One region of the Streptomyces sp. P9-2B-2 genome, then DNA from elsewhere that is predicted to be linked to it. Evidence: riboswitches for the same ligand, from Rfam matches in the RefSeq annotation. Region 1 holds a riboswitch; the other holds the start of a gene.
The links. A riboswitch is a leader RNA that binds a small molecule or an ion and turns the genes downstream of it on or off. The one in region 1 is predicted to bind glycine.
Positions count from the first base shown of each region.

Region 1 (6,405 bases):
TCGGAGCTGTAGACCGGGACGTAGTGCGCCCCGTCGAGCTCGACGGTGGGCAGATCGAGGCCGCGGGAGCCGGGGCCCGCGCTCTCCGGGCCGCCGCCTTCGGGCAGCGGCACCCACAGCCGGCTACGGCCGAGGACCTCGACGATCCGGCCGCCGGCGCCCGGGTGTCCGACCGACGCGGACAGCACCTGTTCGAGCTCGTTCGCCGGCCATGCCAGCTGCGGTATCCCCTGCTCCGGAAATGTCATTCGTCCCACCCGTTCCAAACCGCGCCATCTGGCCAAAGACCCTAGACGAGAACGCGCGCGGTGTGGCGTGCGGGGGCCGTGCCCGGCAACTAATGAAAGGTGAGCGTCTCCAAGGCGCTCGCCGACCGCCGGTCGAGGAGGACGGCAGAGCCGAAGCCCTTCGGCAGCCGGGTCGATTCCGCGGCGTCGACCAGCCGGCCCACCGCCCCGCGGTGCCGGGCGAAGGCGTACCCCGACACCCCGCGGCCCCGGGACTCCTGGCCGGAAAGCGCCACCTCGGGCGCCACATCGAGCAGCACCAGATGCGCCCCGCGGCCGCCGCGCCGCGCCGCGCGCGCGATCCAGCGGCGCACCCACGCCAGCGTCCCGCAGTCGTGCACCACCACGCTGTGGCCGGAGCGCAGCGCACGGCCCAGGGTCAGGTAGTGGGCGGCCCGGACCAGCGGGCGGTAGAGCCCGTACGGCAGCCGGCGCAGCCTGCCGTGCTCCCAGCGCTCACGGACGTCCTGCGAATCGATGCGGTGCACGACGGCGCCGTGCCCGTCCAGCGGCGGCACGACCCGGTGCATCAGGGTGCTCTTGCCGCTGCCCGGCAGCCCGGAGACCACCACCAGGTCGCCGGCCGGGAACCGCAGCTCGGTGGCACCGGGCGGCCGCCGCTCGCCCCGCAGGTCCACGACCGCGGTGCGGCGCCCTGGCCGGATGACGGCCCGCCGCCGACGGCCGGACCGGGACATGGCGGCGGACGGCGCCGTCGGCACGACGTCCGGGGGCACGACCCCTGAAGTCGCCCCGAATGCCGCTTCGCTGTGCACCGTGATCGCCCTCCCCGCCCGTTCTGGTCCGGTTCGAGTCCGTCCCCTACCCGCAGAGTGTCAAGAAAAGGTAATGCCCATCAAGGCGATTGTCCGATCTGCCCACGTCGTGGGCGGGGCGGCGGAGGGGGCTCCTTTATCCGGCGATCCCGTGCAATGATGTGGCCGCCACGTGCACATCACAGCTCACCTGTGCACCGCCAACTGCATACCGGCCGCTTGAACCCGCGCGGGAGAGTCCCCGGCCGCCACGGCGGGGCGCCGAAGGAGCAAGTCCTCCCTTGAATCTCTCAGGCCCCTATACCGCACGGGCGAGGCAGATCTGAAAAGCGAGCCGCTGCCCGGCTGACGGGGCGGCTCCACCCAAGGTGCAAACCGGGTCCGTTCGCGGGATACCGGTGAACCTCTCAGGTTCCGATGACAGATGGGGAGAACGTCTTGTCACCCCTGCCTGGGAGCCCGGAACCATGACTGATGCCCCCCGCCGTACCGCGCTCGATGCCACCCATCGCGGGCTCGGCGCGACCATGACCGACTTCGCCGGCTGGGACATGCCGCTGCGCTACAGCAGCGAGCGGGACGAGCATGTCGCCGTCCGTACCCGCGCCGGCCTCTTCGACCTCTCCCACATGGGTGAGATCACCGTCACCGGGCCGCAGGCCGCCGACCTGCTCGACTACGCGCTGGTCGGCAACATCGGCGGCGTGAAGACGGGCCGCGCCCGCTACACCATGATCTGTGAGGACAAGGGCGGCATCCTCGACGACCTGATCGTCTACCGCCTCGCCGACCAGGAGTACATGGTCGTCGCCAACGCCTCCAACGCCCAGGTGGTGCTGGACGCGCTGAGCGCGCGGGCGGGCGGCTTCGACGCCGCGATCCGCGACGACCGGGACGCCTACGCGCTGCTCGCGGTGCAGGGCCCGGAGTCCCCCGGCATCCTCAAGAAGCTGACGGACGCCGATCTGGACGGTCTGAAGTACTACGCCGGGCTGCCGGGCACGGTCGCCGGGGTGCAGGCGCTGATCGCCCGTACCGGCTACACCGGTGAGGACGGCTTCGAGCTGTTCGTCCGGCCGGCCGACGCGGTCGCCCTCTGGGAGGCGCTGACCGAGGCGGGCAAGGACGCCGGTCTGGTGCCCTGCGGGCTGTCCTGCCGGGACACCCTGCGCCTGGAGGCGGGCATGCCGCTCTACGGGCATGAGCTGACCACCGCGACGACGCCGTTCGACGCGGGCCTGGGCCGGGTCGTGAAGTTCGAGAAGACCACCAACGGCGGGAACTTCGTGGGCCGCGAGGCCCTGGCCGGGGCCGCCGAGCGCGCCGAGGCCCGGCCGCCGCGCAAGCTGGTCGGGCTGATCGCCCAGGGCCGCCGGGTGCCGCGGGCCGGATACCCGGTCGTCTCGGCCGACGGCACGGTCATCGGTGAGGTCACCTCCGGTGCCCCGTCCCCCACGCTCGGCAAGCCGATCGCCATCGCCTATGTCGACGCGGCCTACGCCACCGCGGGCACGGAGGGTGTCTGCGTGGACATCCGTGGAAGCCATGAGCCGTACGAGGTCATCGCGCTGCCGTTCTACAAGCGGCAGAAGTAACCGTTCACCGACGGCAGGCGGCGGCGCGCGCCCGCGCGTCTCACTGCGCAAGACGCTCCCCCGGACTTCGTCCGGGTGGGGGTCCCCCCAGCGGTAGCTGGGGGAGTGCCCCCCTTCACGATCACACCCTCGCGTACAGGAGAATCGAGCCATGAGCAACCCCCAGCAGCTGCGCTACAGCAAGGAGCACGAGTGGCTGTCGGGCGCCGAGGACGGCGTCTCGACGGTCGGCATCACCGAGCACGCGGCCAACGCGCTCGGCGACGTCGTCTACGTGCAGCTCCCCGAGGTCGGTGCCACGGTCGCGGCGGGCGAGACCTGCGGTGAGCTGGAGTCGACCAAGTCGGTCAGCGACCTCTACTCGCCCGTCGACGGTGACATCGCCGAGATCAACGAGGACGTCGTCAACGACCCCTCGCTGGTGAACTCCGCCCCGTTCGAGGGCGGTTGGCTGTTCAAGGTGAAGATCAGCAGCGAGCCGGGCGACCTGCTCTCGGCCGACGAGTACGCCGCCTTCATCCAGAGCTGAGCCCCCGGCTCTCCCCCGCTCCCGGGCCCGCCCGGACGGGAGCCCCGACCGCCACCGCCCGCGCGGAAGCTCCCCCGGACCCCGTCCGGAGAGGCCCCTCGCGCCCCTGACTCCCCAGGAACTCTCATGTCGCTTCTCAACAGTTCCCTCCACGAGCTCGACCCCGACGTCGCCGCCGCCGTCGACGCCGAGCTCCACCGCCAGCAGTCCACCCTCGAAATGATCGCGTCGGAGAACTTCGCCCCCGTCGCCGTCATGGAGGCCCAGGGCTCCGTCCTGACGAACAAGTACGCCGAGGGCTACCCCGGCCGCCGCTACTACGGCGGCTGTGAGCACGTCGACGTGGTCGAGCAGATCGCCATCGACCGCATCAAGGCGCTCTTCGGTGCCGAGGCCGCCAACGTGCAGCCGCACTCCGGTGCGCAGGCCAACGCCGCGGCCATGTTCGCGCTGATCAAGCCGGGCGACACCATCCTGGGTCTCAACCTCGCCCACGGCGGGCACCTGACCCACGGCATGAAGATCAACTTCAGCGGCAAGCTCTACAACGTGGTGCCCTACCACGTCGACGAGAAGACCAACCTGGTCGACATGGAGGAGGTCGAGCGCCTCGCCAAGGAGCACCGCCCCAAGCTGATCGTCGCCGGCTGGTCCGCCTACCCGCGTCAGCTCGACTTCGCCGCCTTCCGCCGCATCGCGGACGAGGTCGGCGCCTACCTCATGGTCGACATGGCGCACTTCGCCGGTCTGGTGGCGGCGGGCCTGCACCCCTCCCCCGTACCGCACGCCCACGTGGTCACCACCACCACGCACAAGACCCTGGGCGGTCCCCGCGGCGGTGTGATCCTCTCCACACAGGAGCTGGCCAAGAAGATCAACTCCGCGGTCTTCCCCGGTCAGCAGGGCGGTCCGCTGGAGCACGTGATCGCCGCCAAGGCCGTCTCCTTCAAGGTCGCCGCCTCGGACGACTTCAAGGAGCGCCAGCAGCGCACCCTGGACGGCGCCCGCATCCTGGCCGAGCGCCTGATGCAGGACGACGTCAAGCAGCACGGCGTCTCGGTCCTGTCCGGCGGCACCGATGTCCACCTCGTCCTGGTCGACCTGCGCGACTCCGAGCTGGACGGCCAGCAGGCCGAGGACCTCCTCCACGAGGTCGGCATCACGGTCAACCGCAACGCCATCCCGAACGACCCCCGCCCGCCGATGGTCACCTCCGGCCTGCGCATCGGCACCCCGGCCCTGGCCACCCGCGGCTTCCAGGCCGAGGACTTCCGCGAGGTCGCCGACATCATCGCCGAGGCCCTCAAGCCCGGCTACGACGGCGACGCCCTCAAGGCCCGGGTCACCGCGCTCGCGGGCAAGTTCCCGCTCTACCCGTCGCTGTGACGCGTCACCTCCGCTGAAACCCCCGCCCGCCACCATCCGGCGGGCGACGGGCCACGGAGCGTGAGCCCGGGGCCGACCGCCCCGGGCTCACGACCGCCGGCCCCGCTCCTCCCCCTCCCGCAGGTCCCGGCGGCTCCCGGTGAGACCTGCGGCACACGGCACCGGCACGGCGGACGGCGACAGCCCCGCCACAGGACCGGTCCACCGGGCCCCGGCCCGCACCCGGATCCGGACGCCGGGCCCCCGCCCACCTGGCCACCGGGCCCTCGACCGCCCGGCCCCCGGACGGCCGCCTTCCGGTTCCGTATCCACCCCGACACCAACTGTTACCGCTGACGACGGGCACCCGCGGGTTTCCGTCCGACGGCGCTGCGCCGCGTCCGGGTTACGCTCGACAAACGGCGCAGAAACACCCCCTCCTGCCCCATTGCTCCACCGTCCACCACGAGCAGACAAGGGAGTCCGCCCCCGTGGCCATCTCCGTCTTCGACCTCTTCTCCATCGGCATCGGCCCCTCCAGCTCCCACACCGTCGGCCCGATGCGCGCCGCCCGGATGTTCGTCGGACGCCTCAAGAAGGACGGCCTGCTCTCCCAGACGGTCCGCGTCCGCGCCGAACTCTTCGGCTCGCTCGGCGCCACCGGCCACGGCCACGGCACCCCCAAGGCCGTCCTCCTCGGCCTCGAAGGCCACTCCCCCCGCACCGTCGATGTCGAATCCGCCGACGACGAGGTCGAGCGCATCCGCACCAGCAAGCGGCTGCGGCTGCTGGGCGCCGAAATAGGCAGCGCCCACGAGATCGACTTCGATGAATCGGCCGAGCTGATCCTGCACCGCCGCCGCGCGCTGCCGTACCACGCGAACGGCATGACGCTCTTCGCCTACGACGCCGCGGACGCCCCCCTGCTGGAGAAGACGTACTACTCGGTGGGCGGCGGCTTCGTCGTCGACGAGGACGCGGTCGCCGGCGAGAACCCGATCGTGCCCGACGACACCGCCCTGACCCACCCCTTCCGCACCGGCGACGAACTGCTGCGGCTGGCCCGGGACACCGGCCTGTCGATCTCCGCCCTCATGCTGGAGAACGAGAAGGCCTGGCGCACCGAGGACGAGATCCGCACCGGGCTGCTGGAGATCTGGCAGGTCATGCAGGCCTGTGTGACCCGCGGGACGAGCCGCGAGGGCATCCTGCCCGGCGGCCTGAAGGTCCGCCGCCGCGCCGCCCACTCCGCCCGCCAGCTGCGCTCCGAAGGCGACGCCGCCGCCCGCGCGATGGAGTGGACCACCCTCTACGCGATGGCCGTGAACGAGGAGAACGCGGCCGGCGGCCGGGTGGTGACCGCCCCCACCAACGGCGCGGCCGGCATCATCCCCGCCGTCCTGCACTACTACATCAACTTCGTGCCCGGCGCGGACGAGGACGGCGTCGTCCGCTTCCTGCTCGCGGCCGGCGCCATCGGCATGCTCTTCAAGGAGAACGCCTCCATCTCCGGCGCCGAGGTCGGCTGCCAGGGCGAGGTCGGCTCGGCCTGCTCGATGGCCGCCGGCGGCCTCGCCGAGGTCCTCGGCGGATCCCCCGAGCAGGTCGAGAACGCCGCCGAGATCGGCATGGAGCACAACCTCGGCCTGACCTGCGACCCCGTCGGCGGCCTCGTCCAGATCCCGTGCATCGAGCGCAACGGCATGGCCGCCGTCAAGGCCGTCACCGCCGCCCGCATGGCCCTGCGCGGCGACGGCCGCCACCACGTGTCCCTCGACAAGGTCATCAAGACCATGAAGGACACCGGCGCCGACATGAGCGTCAAGTACAAGGAGACGGCGCGGGGCGGGCTG
Region 1 covers NZ_CP129126.1:6,310,418-6,316,822, reverse strand. The annotation lists gene QT196_RS27925 (enhanced serine sensitivity protein SseB) at 1-248, opposite strand, end outside; gene QT196_RS27920 (AAA family ATPase) at 338-985, opposite strand; glycine riboswitch at 1,284-1,379, shown strand; gene gcvT (glycine cleavage system aminomethyltransferase GcvT) at 1,531-2,658, shown strand; gene gcvH (glycine cleavage system protein GcvH) at 2,810-3,187, shown strand; gene glyA (serine hydroxymethyltransferase) at 3,314-4,573, shown strand; gene QT196_RS27900 (L-serine ammonia-lyase) at 5,044-6,405, shown strand, end outside.

Region 2 (6,405 bases), 5.0 Mb from region 1:
GCCATGAACACCTCATCGAGCCGCACGACGACGTTCACCTCACCGCAGCGAAAGACAACTTCCATGTGTCAGCACCAACCGCCCTGCCCGTCCGCAGACTCCACCGACCGGGAGGCCGCACACCTTGTGGCGCACCATCCGGAGCAAGGCTGGAGCCTGCTCTGCAACGGCGTCCTGCTCTTCGAGGACACCGGTGAGCTGCTCCCCGACGGGCAGGTCATCGCCCCGCACCGCGCCCGGGTCATCGCCGCTGCCTGACCCGCAGCGCGCGCCACGTACCACAGGGCCCCCGGCAGATCTGCCGAGGGCCCTTGATGCTGCCGTGACTCAGTTGTCGTACTCGTCCAGCGGCGGGCACGAGCAGACCAGGTTACGGTCGCCGAAGGCACCGTCGATGCGGCGCACCGGCGGCCAGTACTTCTCCGCGGCGACGACACCGGCCGGGAAGACGGCCTCCTCACGGGAGTACGCGTGCGACCAGTCGCCGCCGAGCGCGCCCGCGGTGTGCGGGGCGTTGCGCAGCGGGTTGTCGTCCTTGTCCCACTCCCCCGAACCGACCTTCTCGATCTCCGCGCGGATGGCGATCATCGTGTCGCAGAACCGGTCCAGCTCGGCGAGGTCCTCGCTCTCGGTCGGCTCGATCATCAGCGTGCCGGCCACGGGGAACGACATCGTCGGCGCGTGGAAGCCGTAGTCGATCAGCCGCTTGGCCACATCGTCGATGCTCACGCCGGTCGCCTTGGTCAGCGGCCGGACATCGATGATGCACTCGTGCGCCACCAGTCCGCCGGGGCCCGTGTAGAGCACCGGGTAGTGCGGCTCCAGCCGCTTGGCGATGTAGTTGGCGCTGAGGACCGCCACCTGGGTGGCGCGCTTGAGGCCGTCGCCGCCCATCAGCCGTACGTACGCCCAGGAGATCGGCAGGATGCCCGCCGAGCCCCAGGGAGCGGCGGAGATCGGCCCCACGCCCGTCTCGGGGCCCGCGGCGGGCTGAAGCGGGTGGTTGGGCAGGTACGGCGCCAGGTGGGCGCGTACGCCGACCGGGCCGACACCGGGGCCACCGCCGCCGTGCGGGATGCAGAAGGTCTTGTGCAGGTTCAGATGCGAGACATCGCCGCCGAACTTTCCGGGCTCGGCGAGCCCGACCAGCGCGTTGAGGTTGGCACCGTCCACGTAGACCTGGCCGCCGGCCTCGTGCACCGCCGCGCAGATCTGGGTGATGTGCTCCTCGAACACGCCGTGCGTGGAGGGGTAGGTCACCATCAGGACCGCGAGCTCGTCCCGGTACTTCTCGATCTTGGCGTGCAGATCGTCGGTGTCGACCTCGCCGTCCTCACCGGTCTTGACGACGACGACCTTCATTCCGGCCATCACGGCGCTGGCGGCGTTGGTGCCGTGCGCCGAGGACGGGATCAGGCAGATCGTGCGCTGCTCGTCGCCATTGGCGCGGTGGTAGGCGCGGACGGCCAGCAGACCGGCCAGCTCGCCCTGCGATCCGGCGTTCGGCTGGATGGAGACCTTGTCGTAGCCGGTGACCGTGGCCAGCCGCTCCTCCAGCTCCTGGATCAGCGTGAGGTAACCCTGGGCCTGGTCGGCCGGCGCGAACGGGTGCAGCTGACCGAACGCAGGCCAGGTGACCGGCTCCATCTCGGTCGTGGCGTTCAGCTTCATCGTGCAGGAGCCGAGCGGGATCATGCCGCGGTCCAGCGCGTAGTCCTTGTCGGCGAGGGTGCGCAGGTAGCGCAGCATCGCGGTCTCGGAGCGGTACTCGTGGAAAACCGGGTGGGCGAGGTAGTCGTCGTGGCGCAGCAGTGCCTGCGGCAGCGCATCGGCGGCGGCCGCGTCCAGCTGCTCGACGTCGCCGGACACCCCGAAAGCGCCCCAGACGCCGGCCAGCTGCGCCCGCCCGGTGGTCTCGTCGCAGGCGATACCGACCAGGTCCGCGTCGATCTGCCAGAGGTTGACACCGGCCTCACGGGCAGCGGCGACGACCTCGGCGGCCCGGCCGGGCACCCGCGCGGTCAGCGTGTCGAAGTAGCTGCCGTGCGCGATCTCCACCCCGCCGGCCCGCAGGCCCTCGGCGAGGACCGCGGCGTAGCGGTGGGTGCGCCGGGCGATGGTCCGCAGGCCCTCGGGGCCGTGGTAGACCGCGTACATCCCGGCCATGACGGCGAGCAGCACCTGCGCGGTGCAGATGTTGCTGGTGGCCTTCTCCCGGCGGATGTGCTGCTCACGGGTCTGAAGCGCCAGGCGGTAGGCCTTGTTGCCGTCGGCGTCGACGGAGACGCCCACCAGACGGCCGGGGAGGCTGCGGGCGAACTGGTCACGGACGGCCATGAAGCCGGCGTGCGGTCCACCGAAGCCCATCGGAACGCCGAAGCGCTGGGTGGTGCCGACGGCGATGTCCGCGCCGAGCTCACCGGGCGAGGTGAGCAGCGTCAGGGCGAGCAGATCGGCGGCGACGGTGACGATCGCGCCCAGCTCGTGCGCCTGCTCGATGACGGCGCGGGGGTCCCGCACCGCGCCGGAGGCACCCGGGTACTGAAGCAGCACACCGAACACTCCGCGCTCGGCGATCTCGGCCGGAATGCCGTCGGACAGATCCGCGACCACGACCTCGACGCCGGTGGGCTCCGCACGGGTCTCGATCACGGCGATGGTCTGCGGCAGACAGTCGGCGTCGACCAGGAAGACGCCCTGCTTGACCTTGCCGACCCGGCGGGAGAGCGCCATCGCCTCGGCGGCGGCGGTGCCCTCGTCCAGCAGCGAAGCGCCGGAGGTGGGCAGTCCGGTCAGGTCGGCGACCATCGTCTGGAAGTTCAGCAGCGCTTCCAGGCGGCCCTGCGAGATCTCCGGCTGGTAGGGCGTGTACGCCGTGTACCAGGCCGGGTTCTCCATGACGTTGCGCAGGATCACCGGCGGGGTGAACGTGCCGTAGTAGCCGAGACCGATCATGGACGCCAGGACCTCGTTGCGCTCCGCCAGGCCCTTCAGCTCCTGGAGCACCTCGGCCTCGGTACGGGCCTGCGGCAGGCCGAGCGCCTCGGCGCTCTTGATCACATCGGGTACGGCGGTGGCGGTGAGCTCGTCCAGCGACCCGAATCCGATGTGCGCGAGCATCTTCGCCTGCGCCGCGTGGTCGGGACCGATGTGCCGGCGCTCGAAGGGGGTGCCGCGTTCCAGCTCGGTCAAGGAGATGCGATTGGTGGTCATCTGCGGGGGCCTCCTGGTCGGTACGACCTACGAGGGGCACCACGGCACGGGTGCCCGGACGGCCTCCCCCTCTGTCATTCAACCTGAGAGCTTCACCGGCCCGCACAAGGCGGCCCGGCTTTCACCGTCGGTGAGGGGGGTCTCGGCGCTGTGCTTCCGCGGCCCGCCCTGCTTTCCAGAGTGACCTCGTCCATGCGGTACGTGTGCCTGAGAGATTCCGGGGAGGATTTGCTCCTTCGGCGCCCTGGTCGCGAACGACAAGGACTCTCCCGCACGGGGTCTGCGGCCAATCGCCAGCCTACCAGCGTGGCTCTCGAAGGCTCCTTCGAGTGGCCGGGGCATGAAATGTGCCGTTTGGTAGTTGTCAGAGGGCAGTTGCGACCAATTGGAGGGGCCGTGCAAACCGATATCGATCCCCGAAGCCTGATCGGCCGCAAAGCGTTCGACCGTAATGGCGCGAAAATAGGGACCATCGACGAGGTCTACCTCGACGATGCGACGGGGGAACCGGAGTGGGCGGCCGTGCGCACCGGACTCTTCAGCCGGGATGCGTTCGTCCCCCTGGAGCCCAGCAAAATGGTCGGTGAGGGCCTGCACATCCCTTACGACCGCAAGCTGATCAAGGACGCACCCGACTTCGGCGTGGGCCGCCATCTCTCCCCTGAACAGGAACTTCAGCTCTATCACCACTACCGACTGGATATTTCTTCCCCGACCGACCCGGTGTCCCCCGGCTCCGGCGACAAGAACTTCGGCAAGATCGCCGGCTCGGACGACTGACCGCCGGCCGGCGCCCCGCCCACCAGCGGCAGGGGTTCCCCCGGCCGCAGCGCCGGGTCCTCGACAGCAAAGGTCCGCACCCTCCCCGGTGCGGACCATGGCGTTTCGAAGCGGACGGTCACCCTCCCCACCCCGCTCCCCTGCACCCAGCCCGCGCCGAACTCCTCGTGAACCACGTCCAGCCCCGGATACCAGCGCCGCGGCCGCTCCTCCTCGGCCTCGTGCGGCTCCCGCTCCCCGGCGGCCTGCTCCACCGCCGCCGCGGTCGCGGCCTCCGCCGCCTCCCGCTCCGTCGCCAGCTGCGCGAACAGATCCTCCTGTGTGAAGTCCGCCAGCCCGCTGACACCCACACCCAGCAGCCGCACCCCGCCGGTGGTGTCCACCGTCTCCAGCAGGCGCACAGCGGCCTCCCGTATCACCGCAGGGTCGTCGGTGGGCCCCCGGAGCGTCTCGGAACGCGTCAGCGTCGAGAAGTCGTAGTTACGCACCTTGATGACCACCGTGCGCCCTGAACGCCCGGCCGCCCGCAGCCGCTGTACGCACCGGTCCGCCAGCCGCAGCACCTCGTTCCGCACCCGCGTCCGGTCGGTCAGATCGACCTCGAAGGTGTCCTCGACGGAGATGGACTTCGCGTCCCGCTCGGCCACCACGGGCCGGTCGTCCCGCCCCAGCGCCATGGCATACAGCCCCGCGCCGTGTGCCCTGCCCAGCAGCCGCACCAGCTCGGCCTCACCGGCCTCCGCGGTCTCCGCGACGGTGTGGATCCCGGCCCGCCGCAGCGTCTCGGCCGTCGCGGGACCCACCCCGGGCAGCGTCCGCACCGTCATCGGGCCCAGCAGCTCCCGTTCGGTACCCGGCTCGATCACCACCAGCCCGTCCGGCTTGGCCGCCTCGGACGCGATCTTCGCCAGCAGCTTGGCCCCGGCCAGCCCCACCGAGCCGGTCAGCCCCGTCGCGGACCGGATATCCCGCCGCAGCTTCTCCCCCACGGCCCGTACCGCCGCCGTCTCGGCCGGCACCCCGCCCGCCTCCAGGTCGACGAACGCCTCGTCCAAGCTCAGCGGCTCCACCAGCGGCGACAGCGCATGCAGCAGCTCCATCACCGCGTCACTCACTTGGCGGTAGAGCGTGAAGCGAGGACTGAGATAGGCGGCGTTGGGACACAGCCGACGCGCCTGGGCCGTCGGCATCGCGGAACGGACCCCGAAGACCCGGGCTTCGTACGACGCCGTGGAGACCACACCACGCACGCCGACCCCGCCGACCACCACGGGCTTACCGCGCAGGCTCGGCTTGGCCGCCTGCTCGGCGGCCGCGAAGAACGCATCCATGTCCAGATGCAGAATCGTCGGGGCAGGTCTCACATCTCCGATGCTGCCCCATGCCACTGACAATCGGCCCGTTGCCGGGCCGCGCGCTCCGCCGGAGCCTCAGCCCGCCCGGTTGCGGCGCCGTGCCAGCTCGTCGTGCGGGTTCTTCCCGAGCAGCGTCTCGCCGGTGTCCACCCGCTCCCCGTGGAGCTGTGACAGCGCTCCCTCCACGTCCCGCCACACCACGCCCACGGCGATCCCGAAGACGCCCTGGCCGCCCTGGAGCAGGTCCACGACCTGGTCGGGCGAGGTGCACTCGTAGACCGTCGCACCATCGCTCATCAGCGTCATCCGCGTCAGATCCGCCAGCCCGCGCGAGCGCAGATGCTGAACGGCGGTGCGGATGTTCTGCAACGACACCCCGGTGTCCAGCAGCCGCTTGACGATCTTCAGGACCACGACGTCCCGGAAGCTGTAGAGCCGCTGGGTGCCGGAGCCATAGGCCGGCCGGATGCTCGGCTCCACCAGGCCCGTACGCGCCCAGTAGTCGAGCTGCCGGTAAGTGATGCCCGCTGCCGCACAGGCGGTCGGGCCGCGATAGCCGATGTTCTGCGCCTCGCAGTCCCCCGACACCGCCGCGGCCGGTGCCGGGGCAGGGTTCGCTGCTGCGCCCGAGTGGAGCGGCAACGCCCCTTCCGCCGCCATACCGTCGCCGGTGATTGCCACGCCGCCCTCCGTCCTCCACGTCCCGGACGGGACCTGCCACATCGACGGTATGCAGTCACTCGGGGTGCGTCAACGATCGCCGCGCTCGCCACGCCGAGTGATAATCACCCTACGAGTGGTTTCTCGTGACCTCGCACGGGGAAGGGCTGACTGTTTGGCCGGAAACAGGTGGTTCGCCTGGCCGATATCACTGGCTGTTGGTCCCGAAGTCCTCGGGCGAGATCTGGTCGAGGAACTCGCGGAACTTCTCCACCTCGTCCTCCTGCTCGTCCGGGATGGCGATTCCCGCGTCGTCCAGCACACCGTCGGTACCGAAGATCGGCGTTCCGGTGCGCAGGGCCAGCGCTATCGCGTCCGACGGACGCGCACTGACCTC
Region 2 covers NZ_CP129126.1:1,326,399-1,332,803, forward strand. The annotation lists gene QT196_RS05600 (DUF5999 family protein) at 64-258, shown strand; gene gcvP (aminomethyl-transferring glycine dehydrogenase) at 328-3,213, opposite strand; glycine riboswitch at 3,399-3,495, opposite strand; gene QT196_RS05610 (PRC-barrel domain-containing protein) at 3,610-3,993, shown strand; gene QT196_RS05615 (DNA polymerase IV) at 3,903-5,357, opposite strand; gene QT196_RS05620 (MerR family transcriptional regulator) at 5,424-6,029, opposite strand; gene QT196_RS05625 (bifunctional nuclease family protein) at 6,217-6,405, opposite strand, start outside.
Region 2: it holds a riboswitch for glycine, as region 1 does, so the genes downstream of both, gcvP (aminomethyl-transferring glycine dehydrogenase) here and gcvT (glycine cleavage system aminomethyltransferase GcvT) in region 1, are expected to answer to the same signal.